3 regions of the Kribbella sp. NPDC000426 genome follow, and region 1 is predicted to be linked to each of the others. Evidence: predicted binding sites of a transcription regulator. Region 1 holds the regulator's gene; each other region holds the start of a gene.
What was found. The regulator HrcA, encoded in region 1, represses chaperone genes, less so after heat shock. The targets are predictions, from matches to a motif close to TTGGCACTCGNNNNNNNCGAGTGCCAA.

Region 1 (3,948 bases):
CGGGTCCCGCTGTCGACGCCACCGGGGATCTTCACGGTGACGGTACGGCGCGAGCGCACCCGCCCGTCGCCGGCGCACTCGACGCACGGGCTCGGGATCGTGGTGCCGTAGCCGCGGCAGTTCGGGCACGGGCGCATCGTCCGCACCTCGCCGAGGAACGACCGCTGCGTGTGCGTCACCTCGCCACGCCCGTGGCAGATCTCGCAGGTGACCGGCTCGGACCCGGCGGCGGCGCCGGACCCGCTACAGGTCGGACACAGTACGGCGGTGTCGACCTTGAGCTCCCGCGTCGTACCGAAGGCCGCCTCGGCCAGGTCGATCCGCAGCGGGATCAGCGCGTCCTGACCGCGCCGCGTCCGCGGTCGCGGGCCGCGGGTCGCGCCGCCGGTCTGGCCGAAGAACGCGTCCATGATGTCGGTGAACGTGAACGCCTGCCCGAACCCGGCGCCGCCCGGCCCGGCGCCCGCGGTCGCGAACGGGTCGCCGCCGAGGTCGTGCATCTGCCGCTTCTGCGGGTCGCTGAGCACCTGGAACGCGCGCCCGATCTCCTGGAACTTCTGGTGCGCGTCCTCGGAGTCGTTCACATCCGGGTGGTACTGGCGTGCCAGCTTGCGGTACGCCTTCTTGATCTCGTCCGGTGACGCGTCACGGCTGACACCTAGGACGGCGTAGTAATCGGTGCTCATACTCCAGACCAGGGGGTTGTGGGGGGTGTCTGATGGTCCAGCGCCGTAGCGAGGAGGTGCTCGGTGCGGTGCATCGGCGCGCGGGGGCGAAGGGGTCGATGCGGAGCATCGTTCCCTTTGCACCCGTGCGGCGAGGCGCCGTGCCGAGTGCCCCGCAGTAGGCGTTGGACCATCAGACACCCCCCCGTCGTTATGAGTCGGCCAGGATCTGGCTGACGTAGCGGGCGACGGCTCGTACTGCGCCCATTGTGCTCGGGTAATCCATATGGGTCGGGCCGACGATGCCGAGGGTGGCCAGCGCCTCCGACTTGGACCCGTAGCCGGTCGCGACCACCGACGTGGTGGCCAGCTCCTCGAACGGGTTCTCGTGACCGATGCGGACTGTCAGGGTCTGCGGGTTCGTCGCCTCGCCGAGCAGCCGGAGCAGGATGACGTGCTCCTCGAGCGCCTCCAGCACCGGCTTGACGTTGCGCTCGAAGTCGTCGCCGTACCTGGTCAGGTTGGCGGCGCCGCCGACGGCGATCCGCTGCTCACCGACCTCGTCGGTGAAGGCTTCCAGCAGCGTGGTGACGATCGACGCGACCAGCGCCCGGTCACCCGGCGCGAACAGCTCCGGCACGCCGCCCAGCGAGGTCGTCGCGTCGGTGAGGCGCTGTCCGGCAAGGACCGAGTTGAGCCGCGAACGCAGATCGGCGATGAGTTGCTCGTCGACATCGTGCGGGTGCTCGACGATCCGCTGCTCGACCCGGCCGTTGCTGGTGATCAGCACCAGCAACAGCCGGCGCGGGCTCATCGTGACGATCTCGATGTGCCGGACACTCGACCGGTTGAGCGACGGATACTGCACGATCGCAACCTGGCGAGTGATCTGCGCCAGCAGCCGGACGGTACGGCGGACGACGTCGTCCAGGTCGACCGCTCCGGCCAGGAACGACGTGATCGCCTTCTTCTCGGCGACCGAGAGCGTCTTGACCGTGCTCAGCTTGTCCACGAACAGCCGGTACCCGGCGTCGGTCGGGATCCGGCCGGCGCTGGTGTGCGGCTGGGTGATGTACCCCTCCTCCTCCAGCGCGGCCATGTCGTTGCGGACCGTGGCCGGCGAGACGCCGAGGTTGTGCCGATCGACCAGCGCCTTCGACCCGATGGGCTCGTGGGTCGCCACGTAGTCCTCGACGATGGCGCGGAGCACATCCAGCTTGCGGTCGTCCAGCACGCGCACCACCCTCTCTCGATCGACCTTGGCACTCGAAAGTTCCGAGTGCCAGTCTACCGAGCCGTAGTACCCACTCCGCGCACTACGGCGTGGGGCGGGTCTCAGGCTGTGCCTCAGGCGGACTCGGGGGACGCCCCCAACGGTACGGCGGCGGGCCGCTCGACCGTACTCGCGACGTCCACAGGCTGATCCTGGACGGCCGCGTCGAGCAGTGACTCGAGTACGTCGAGCACGTGGTAGGCCAACGCTCCGTCAGCACGATGTGGCTCACCGCGACGAAGCGCCCGCGCCATGTCGGCCACACCGACGCCCCGCCCGGCTCCGGCGTACCCACCGGCGACCGGCACCTCGGTCCAGTCGCGCTGCGCAGCCGTGGCGATCTCGACCGTCCCGTCGAAGCCGTTCGGGTCCGGCACGGACAGGCTGCCGTCGGTCCCGTGTACTTCAATCCGCGGCAGCCGGGCCGCCCACACGTCGAACGACATGAACACGGTCGTCAGCACACCGGACTCGTGCTCCAGTACGCCGGTGACGTGCGTCGGCACCTCCACCGGGAACGTCGTACCCTCCCGCGGCCCGGAGTGGATCTTGCGCTCCTGCTTCGACTGACCGGCGCGCGCGGTGACCCGGCGTACCGGACCGAGCAGGGTGACCAGGCTGGTCACGTAGTACGGGCCCATGTCGAGGACCGGACCGCCACCGGGCTGGTAGTAGAACTCAGGCGCGGGGTGCCACAGCTCGTGGCCCGGCGTGGTGAAGGCCGCGAACGCAGCATGCGGTACGCCGATGTCGCCGCGGTCGATCACCGCACGAGCGGTCTGGGTACCCGTGCCGAGCACGGTGTCCGGTGCGCAGCCGACGCGGAGGCTGTTCGCCGCGGCGTACTTGAGCAGTGGCTCGGCGCCGGTGCGGTCGACGGCCAGCGGCTTCTCGCCGTACACGTGCTTGCCGGCTTCCATCGCGGCCTGGTGCACCGGAGCGTGCGCGGCCGGGATGGTCAGGTTGAGCACGATCTCGACGTCGTCGGAGGCGTACAGCTCGTCCGGGGTGAGGGCGCGGATCCCCTCGTGCTTGTCCGCGATCGCTTCGGCCCGGCTGCGATCCAGGTCGGCCACTGCGACCACGTCGACGCCCGGCAGCTTGGCCAGGTGGTCGAGGTACGTGCCGGAGATGACTCCGGTGCCGACGATGCCGATGTTGGTCACTTGCTCGCCCACAGCAGCCCCCGCTCGATGATCGTGCGGACCTCGGGCGTCTCCAGGTCGTCCAGCTTGTGGCCGACCGTGCAGACGAAGACCTTGCCCTCGCCGTAGGGGCGGGTCCAGATCGCCGGCATCACCGCGCCCTCGATCCACGGGAAGTCCGGGTGCGACTCGAACGTCGTGGTCGCGAGCACGTTGTTGGTCGGGTCGTAGTGCACGTAGTACTGCTCGGTGTGCACGTCGAAGTGCTCGATGCCCTCGACGATCGGGTGCTCCTTCACGATGTCCACGCGGTAGTCGGTGAACCCGTGCGGGTGCGAGATGAACTGCCCGCCGACGATGAAGTTGTAGTCGACGTTCTTGCGGAACGAGTCCGCGATGCCGCCGTGCCAGCCGGCGAACCCGGTACCGCGGCGGATCGCCGCCTCCAGGCCCTTGAAGTGCTCGGGCTCGATCTCGCTCATCGTGACGCACTGCACGACGAGATCGACACCGTCGAGCTCGAGGTAGCTCGCGGTCGTGTCGGAGACCGTGACCTCGTAGCCGTTCTCCTTGAGGAACGGGATGAACAGGTCGGTCGCCTCGACCGGGGAGTGCCCTTCCCAACCGCCCCGGACCACCACAGCACGTCGTGTCGTCACACCGACCACCCTTCGAAAGTTTCGACGTTCCGTTCGGAACACTTGCGAGCCTAAGTCCCGGGGAGAGGGCTTGCCAACAGTTAGGCTCAAGGGATGGGCTGGAAGTTCTGGAAGAAGGACGCCCCGAGCTTTCCTGAAGCGCCGCGGCCGCAGGATGCGTTGCCGGTTGGGTCGTTCGGGATGACGGTCGAGGATGTGTTCTCGAT
Region 2 (3,948 bases), on a different contig from region 1:
CGTCACCGTCGAGCTCGAGGTCCTTGTCCAGCACGGTGGCCGCGTGCACGAGGGCCGAGCCGCCGCCGGCGACGATGCCCTCCTCGATCGCGGCCCGGGTCGCGGACACGGCGTCCTCGATCCGGTGCTTCTTCTCCTTCAGCTCGACCTCGGTGGCCGCGCCGACCTTGATCACGCAGACGCCGCCGGCCAGCTTGGCCAGCCGCTCCTGCAGCTTCTCGCGGTCCCAGTCGGAGTCGGTGCGCTCGATCTCGGACTTGATCTGGTTGACCCGGCCCTCGATGTCCTCGCCCTTGCCGGCGCCCTCGACGACGGTCGTGTTGTCCTTGGTGACCACGATGCGGCGCGCCGTACCGAGCACCTCCAGACCGACCTGGTCGAGCTTGAGGCCGACCTCCGGGGCCACGACCTGCGCGCCGGTGAGCGCGGCCAGGTCCTCCAGCATCGCCTTGCGGCGGTCGCCGAAGCCCGGCGCCTTGACGGCGACCGAGGTGAAGTTGCCGCGGATCTTGTTCACCACGAGGGTGGACAGGGCCTCGGCCTCGACGTCCTCGGCGATGATCAGCAGCGTCTTGCCGGACTGCACGACCTTCTCCAGCAGCGGCAGCAGGTCCGCGATCGCGGAGATCTTGCCCTGGTGGATCAGGATGTACGGGTCCTCCAGCACCGCTTCGCCGGCCTCGGCGTCGGTGATGAAGTACGGCGAGATGTAGCCCTTGTCGAACTGCATGCCCTCGGTGAACTCGAGCTCGGTCCCGAAGGTGTTCGACTCCTCGACGGTGATCACACCGTCCTTGCCGACCTTGTCGAACGCGTCCGCGATCAGCGTCCCGATCTCGGCGTCACGCGCGGAGATCGTCGCGACGTGGGCCATGTCGCCCTTGTCGTCGACCGCCCGCGCGGTGTCGACCAGCTTGGCGGAGATGGCCTCGACGGCCGCCTCGATACCGCGCTTGAGGCCCATCGGGTTGGCGCCGGCGGCGACCGCCCGCAGGCCCTCGTGCACCAGCGCCTGCGCCAGCACCGTCGCGGTGGTGGTGCCGTCACCGGCGATGTCGTTGGTCTTGGTGGCGACCTCCTTGGTCAGCTGCGCACCAAGGTTCTCGAACGGGTCGTCCAGCTCGACCTCACGGGCGACGGTGACACCGTCGTTGGTGATGGTCGGGGCGCCCCACTTCTTGTCCAGGACGACGTAGCGGCCCTTCGGGCCCAGCGTCACCTTCACCGTGTTCGCGAGCTTGTCGACGCCGCGCTCAAGCGCGCGCCGGGCGTTCTCGTCGAACTCGAGGATCTTCGGCATGAAAAATCCAGTCCCTCTCTGAAATTCGCTCTCGTTACAGCAGACACGTGCTCGCTGTCCCGGACCGACTCCGCCCCGGCGCCGGCGTACGGCACCAGGGCGGTGTCAGTCAGGAACAGCGAGCGGTCGTCACTTGCTGACGACTGCGAGGATGTCGCGGGCGCCCAGGATCAGGTAGTCCTGGCCGTCGTACTTGACCTCGGTGCCGCCGTACTTGGAGTAGATGACCTTGTCGCCGACGGCGACGTCCAGCGGGACGCGGTTGCCGTTGTCGTCGATCCGGCCGGGGCCGACGGCGAGGATCTCGCCCTCCTGCGGCTTCTCCTTGGCGGTGTCCGGGATCACCAGGCCGGACTTCGTGGTCTGCTCGGCTTCGAGCGGCGCGACGAGGACGCGGTCCTCGAGCGGCTTGATCGTGACCGACACTTGCTGACCTCCACGGTCGATTTGCTTGTCTGGTTCATGGTGGTCGCGCTCCCCTGCCGTCGCGGGGGTCAAGGGCCGGACCGCTGGCACCCTCACACAGAGAGTGCCAACACCGAATCTAGGCCGCGATTAGCACTCGGTCAACTCGAGTGCCAAAGGATTCTCAGCCTGAGACGTAGGCCCGGTGACGACCCGGGTACAGAATGTGGTCATGGCTCTGCCCAAGCTGTCCGGCCGGACGATCGCACTCCTGGCCGCCGTCGCCGCGGTCGCGGTCGGAGCCGTGGCCGCCAACGCCTCGAAGCACGAGTCACCGGCGGCCGCTTCACCCGCGGCTGCTCCGGCCCCGAAGGCCTCGACGACCCCGACCGACCAGGACGTCTCCCATGACGCCACCGCCGCCGAGTTGAAGGCAGCCGCTGCCCTACCGCAGTGCAGGTCGGCCCGGCTCGTCCCGGTCAACCGCAGCTGGGGCATTCCGATGCCGTCGATCTATGCCAGCACCAGCACCACCTGCAACCTCATGTACGGCGACGACCCCTACCGCGGCTCCAACCGGTACGGCGACCCGGACACCGCGATCCGCGTCCTCCAGCGCAACCTCAACTTCTGCTACGGCAGCAAGCTCGCCGTCGACGGCATCTATGGCAATAACACCCGCGCAGTGGTCAAGCAGGTCCAGAGCAAGCACCACCTGGTCGTGGACGGCATCTACGGCCCGAAGACCCGCTCAGCGATGAACTGGCGGCTCTACTCGATGGCAACGAGAAGCTGGAGCAGGAGCTGTTCCAGCCCGCTCTAGAGTTGCCGGGTGACAGTGACGGTGTTGCTCGACGAGGCGGGTGCGGAGGTGCTCGCGGCGGCGTGTTCGGAGTACAAGCCTGGGCGCGAGCTCCCGTTGGTCGAGAAGCTTCGACGGCGGTACGACGCGACGCTGGTGACTACTGCTGTCACGCAGGCTGCGCTGCGGCACCGGGCGGTCGCCAAGTTCGGCGCGGACGCTTCACGGATGTTCTTCACCCCGGACGGCCTCGAGCAGGCGACGCGGACCACGGTGGGCAGACATCGCGCCGTACGACTCGCGACCACCATGCCCGGCGCCAGCGTGGTCGACCTGGGCTGCGGGATCGGCGGTGACCTCATCAGCGCTGCCCGTGCCGGACTCCGAGTGACTGGCGTCGAACGCGACCCCGAGACCGCAGCGACCGCCCGCGCCAACCTGGCCGCCCTCGGCCTCACCGGTGAAGTAGTAGTAGGTGAAGCCGAGTCGACCGACCTCACGCCGTACGACGTGGTGTTCGCGGACCCGGCGCGGAGAGCGGACGGACGGCGGGTGTTCGACCACAACGCCTACTCGCCGCCATGGACGTTCGTACTGGACCTGCTGGAACGCACCGCCTGCGTGAAAGTTGCCCCTGGCATCCCACACGACGCGATCCCCGCCGGCGTGGAGGCCGAGTGGATCAGCGACTCCGGCGAGGTGAAAGAGGCCGCACTGTGGTCCGGCCGGCTCTACGGAGGTACGCCGCGCCGAGCGACCCTCCTACCCAGCGAGGCCACCGTCTCGGACGCACCAGAGGCTGAGGCCGGTCCAGTCGGTCAGTACATCTACGAGCCTGACGGTGCGGTCGTACGAGCCGGCCTGGTCACGGCGGTCGCAACAGCGGTGGACGGGTGGCTGCTGGATCCACGCATCGCTTACGTCACCGCAGCGAAGTACGTCGCAACTCCGCTGGCCTCGGCGTACGAGGTGGTGGAAGAGCTGCCCTACAAGGAGAAAGCGCTCCGCTCGTGGGTTCGTAGCCAGGACATCGGGACGCTGGAGATCAAGAAGCGCGGCGTGGACCTGGACCCCGCCCAACTGCGGAAGAAGCTCGCTCCGAAGGGCTCGGCCTCAGCGACGCTGATCATCACCAGGATCGGCCGGGACGCGGTCGCCTACTCCTGCCGCAGGCTGGCCGATCACCGATAGAATCCTCAGCTATGCCTGATGACGGCCAGCCGATCCGCTCGGAGCTCTTCCCCTCTGCGGGAGCGCACGAGTGGGCCTCGGGCGGCACCAGCTCGGTGCAGACCCACGAGGAAGGTCATCTGGTGTACGCCGCCCGCGGCGTCCTGTCCGTCCACACCGAGCGGGGTACGTCGATCGTCCCTGCCAACCGGGTCGCCTGGACACCGGCCGGTTTCACGCACCAGCACCGGGCGCACGGCGAGACCGACAT
Region 3 (3,948 bases), on a different contig from region 1:
TACTGCGGTACTACGCGCACCTGACCGAACTACAGATGGCGACTGTCCTGGGTGTAGCCGCCGGCACAGTCAAGAGCCGCCTGTCCCGTGCAGTGAAGGCCCTCGCACAGGACCCACATTTGGCAGAACTGCGAGACCCCCGATGAAGCTGACAGACCTGCTGGAACGCACCGCCGAGCAAACCCCGGTCGGCCCGCCCCCACTGGACACCCTGTACGCCGGAGCAGCCCGCCGACGCCACCGCCGTACTGCGGGGCTCGTCGCCGCGACCGTAGTAGCTGTCGGGGCCGTCATCGCCGGGTCGACCCTGCTGACATCTCGCGCTCCGGTCACGTCACCAGCTCCCGTCGCTCCGGCGATGAGGCTGGTCGGCTTCGGTCACGCGGCCATCGCTGTCCCGGCGGAGTGGCCGACCAACGAGAGCCGGTGCGGTACTCCGATGCAGGACACGGTTCTGATCGACGACCCGAGCGCGGCGCTCTACTGCATGGCCTTCCGTCCGGCTGGGGTCGAGAGCGTGGGGCTGTACTACGGAAGCCCGCGAGCAGACTTCCGTGCCGACGAGAGGTTCCAGATCGGCGGAGTACGCGCCGAGCGGCAGCAGACGACCTGCTCGACGTCCAACTACCCCAAGCGCAACACGACGACCTGTGACGGGACAGTGAGTATCCCGTCCCTCAAGGTGTGGTTCCGCGCCGAATCCTCCACGAGCGCTGCGGAGGTCGACCACCTACTCCAGCGGATTCAGATTATGCCGGGCGAGGCCGGCGTCCTGAGTCCGTTGAGAGACGTCGGCCCGCCGACCGGCCCGCTCGTGAGCAGCTATGCGCCGCTGCTGACTACAGCCGGCCTGAAGGTGCAGTACAACCGAGTGAAGTCGCCCAGCTACCCAGCCGGCACGGTCCTGGGTGTTTCGCCTGCTGTGGGCACGATGCTGCCCGTCGGCTCGACGGTGACCGTCACGATCGCGCGCTGAGGAAACTGTCGGTGGCGGTGCCTAGCGTGGGGGTATGGATGCGCAGGCGGTGGTGAAGGTGATGGCGGGGTTGCCGGGCGCCGAGGAGCATGAGGGGTGGGCGGGACAGCCTGTCTTCAAGGTGCGGAACAAGAGCTTCGCCTACATGTCCGAGGATCAGACCCACCTGCATCTCAAGGCTCTCCGGGAGGAGCAGGAAGCGCTGGTCGCGGAGGATCCGGAGGCGTATGCGCCGTCCTGGGCCGGTGGCCGGTTCGCCTGGGTGCTCATCCGGCTCGAGCTGGCTGACGGCGAGGAGCTGCATGAGCTCATCACCGAGGCGTACCGCCTCACCGCCCCGAAGTACCTGGTTGCCCAGCTGACCGCCTGACCAGGACCCACTGCGGGCTGGTGCGGCTGACCTCGGTGAAGCCGGCGCTGAGGTAGACCGACAGCGGGCCGCGGTACAGGTCGGCGGACGGCACCCGGCCGGCCACGCCGGTGTCGACGGCGCAGGCTTCGACCACGGTGGCGCCGTACGAGCCGGCCAGCTCCACAGCGCCGTACACCAGTTCCGCGGCGACTCCCTGGCGGCGGTGGCCGACCGGTACGACGAAGCACGTGATCACCCACGCGTCCGGGTGGTCGGTGCGCCAGTTGGGCGATGCGACGACCCGCGGGTACGCCGTCCGCGGGGCGACCGCGCACCAGCCGACCGGCGTACCTCCGTCGTAGGCCAGGACGCCGGGAGGACGCTCGCCGTCGACGACCTGCGTCTCGAGCAGCGCACGGTTGGCGGCCGGCGGGTTGTCGGACCAGGCCTTGCCGCGGAGGCGGAAGTACTGGCAGAAGCAGCGGGAGGGGTCGCCGCGCTCACCCATCACCGCCGCGACGTCGGGCCAGGAGTCCGGGGCGGCCGGACGCAGCGTCACCATGGGTTCACCGTAGCCGGGGCCTGGCTTGCACTCGTTTGGGTCGAGTGCTAATACTTGGTTAGCACTCCAAGGGCGAGAGTGATAAGTGCTCGTGCCTCGGAGTGTGCAAGAAGACGGCCTCGATGAGGTGCCGGAGCGTGGCGGGACATGAGCGTCGCGGGCCGGTGCCGTCCGTCGCGGGCATCCGGGCCGGCTGGACCACAAAGACTCGACGCGGGAGGACTCGCGGAGAATGCCCAAGCTGATTGCTTTCGATGAAGAGGCGCGCCGTGGCCTCGAGCGGGGGATGAACACCCTCGCCGATGCCGTCAAGGTGACGCTCGGCCCGAAGGGCCGCAACGTCGTGCTGGAGAAGAAGTGGGGCGCCCCCACGATCACCAACGACGGTGTCTCCATCGCCAAGGAGATCGAGCTCGAGGACCCGTACGAGAAGATCGGGGCCGAGCTCGTCAAGGAAGTTGCCAAGAAGACCGACGATGTCGCCGGTGACGGCACCACCACGGCCACCGTGCTGGCCCAGGCTCTCGTCCGCGAGGGTCTGCGCAACGTCGCGGCCGGCGCCAACCCGATGGGCCTGAAGAAGGGCATCGAGAAGGCGACCGAGGCCGTCAGCGAGCAGCTGCTGTCGCTCGCGAAGCCGGTCGAGACCCGCGAGCAGATCGCGGCGACCGCGTCCATCTCGGCCGCGGACACCCAGGTCGGCTCGATCATCGCCGAGGCGATGGACAAGGTCGGCAAGGAAGGCGTCATCACCGTCGAGGAGAGCAACACCTTCGGCCTCGAGCTCGAGCTCACCGAGGGTATGCGCTTCGACAAGGGCTACATCTCGCCGTACTTCGTGACCGACACGGACCGGATGGAGGCCGTCCTCGACGACCCGTACATCCTGATCGTGAACAGCAAGATCTCGAGCATCAAGGACCTGGTCCCGGTGCTGGAGAAGGTCATGCAGACCGGCAAGCCGCTGGCCATCATCGCCGAGGACATCGAGGGCGAGGCGCTGGCGACCCTGGTCGTCAACAAGATCAAGGGCACCTTCAAGGCCGTCGCCGTCAAGGCGCCGGGCTTCGGTGACCGCCGCAAGGCCATGCTGGTCGACATCGCCGTCCTCACCGGCGGCGAGGTGATCTCCGAGGAGGTCGGTCTCAAGCTCGACTCGGTCGACCTGGAGCTGCTCGGCCAGGCCCGCAAGATCGTCGTCACCAAGGACGAGACGACCATCGTCGAGGGCGAGGGCGACGCGGACCAGATCGGCGGCCGGGTCAACCAGATCCGCGCCGAGATCGAGAAGTCGGACTCCGACTACGACCGCGAGAAGCTGCAGGAGCGCCTGGCCAAGCTGGCCGGCGGTGTTGCGGTGATCAAGGTCGGCGCGGCCACCGAGGTCGAGCTGAAGGAGCGCAAGCACCGCATCGAGGACGCCGTTCGCAACGCGAAGGCGGCCGTCGAGGAGGGCATCGTCGCCGGTGGCGGCGTGGCTCTGCTGCAGGCGTCCGTCGCGGCGTTCGAGAAGCTGGAGCTCGAGGGTGACGAGGCGACCGGTGCGCAGATCGTGCGCCAGGCCGTCGAGGCTCCGCTCAAGCAGATCGCCGTGAACGCCGGCCTCGAGGGCGGCGTCGTGGTGGAGAAGGTTCGCAACCTCGAGCCGGGTCACGGTCTGAACGCCGCGTCCGGTGAGTACGTGGACCTGATCAAGACCGGCATCATCGACCCGGCCAAGGTGACGCGCTCCGCGCTGCAGAACGCAGCGTCGATCGCGGCCCTGTTCCTCACCACCGAGGCCGTCATCGCCGACAAGCCGGAGAAGGCCGCGGCCGCTCCGGGTGGCGCGCCCGACATGGGCGGCATGGACTTCTGATCCAGTAGTCCGACAGCACAGCACACAACAAGCGGTCCCGAGCCTCAGGCTCGGGACCGCTTGCTTTGTGGGACGTCTAGGTGCCGGCGATGAGGTGGTGGGCCAGCACCGCGGAGAACGTGCGGACGGGGAGCGTGGGGGTGAGCCCGCAGGGGCCGTCGGACTCGCCCGGGGTGCGGAGCCAGAGCTGGAGGTCCACC

Region 2: groES (co-chaperone GroES) is a predicted target of HrcA. The motif match lies at 1,856-1,882, and genes of this name have one in related genera.
Region 3: groL (chaperonin GroEL) is a predicted target of HrcA. The motif match lies at 1,915-1,941, and genes of this name have one in related genera.

Annotation. Positions count from the first base shown of each region.
Region 1 is NZ_JBEPDK010000002.1:428,071-432,018, reverse strand. Features, by position in the region: gene dnaJ (molecular chaperone DnaJ) at 1-686, opposite strand, end outside; gene hrcA (heat-inducible transcriptional repressor HrcA) at 877-1,899, opposite strand; gene ABT313_RS09890 (Gfo/Idh/MocA family protein) at 2,013-3,116, opposite strand; gene ABT313_RS09885 (ThuA domain-containing protein) at 3,101-3,742, opposite strand; gene ABT313_RS09880 (EF-Tu/IF-2/RF-3 family GTPase) at 3,836-3,948, shown strand, end outside.
Region 2 is NZ_JBEPDK010000005.1:497,786-501,733, forward strand. Features, by position in the region: gene groL (chaperonin GroEL) at 1-1,300, opposite strand, end outside; gene groES (co-chaperone GroES) at 1,430-1,726, opposite strand; gene ABT313_RS26535 (peptidoglycan-binding domain-containing protein) at 1,938-2,528, shown strand; gene ABT313_RS26540 (class I SAM-dependent methyltransferase) at 2,538-3,698, shown strand; gene ABT313_RS26545 (AraC family transcriptional regulator) at 3,710-3,948, shown strand, end outside.
Region 3 is NZ_JBEPDK010000005.1:455,709-459,656, reverse strand. Features, by position in the region: gene ABT313_RS26325 (SigE family RNA polymerase sigma factor) at 1-146, shown strand, start outside; gene ABT313_RS26320 (PASTA domain-containing protein) at 143-976, shown strand; gene ABT313_RS26315 (MmcQ/YjbR family DNA-binding protein) at 1,011-1,346, shown strand; gene ABT313_RS26310 (GNAT family N-acetyltransferase) at 1,306-1,890, opposite strand; gene groL (chaperonin GroEL) at 2,123-3,748, shown strand; gene ABT313_RS26300 (glycoside hydrolase family 6 protein) at 3,825-3,948, opposite strand, start outside.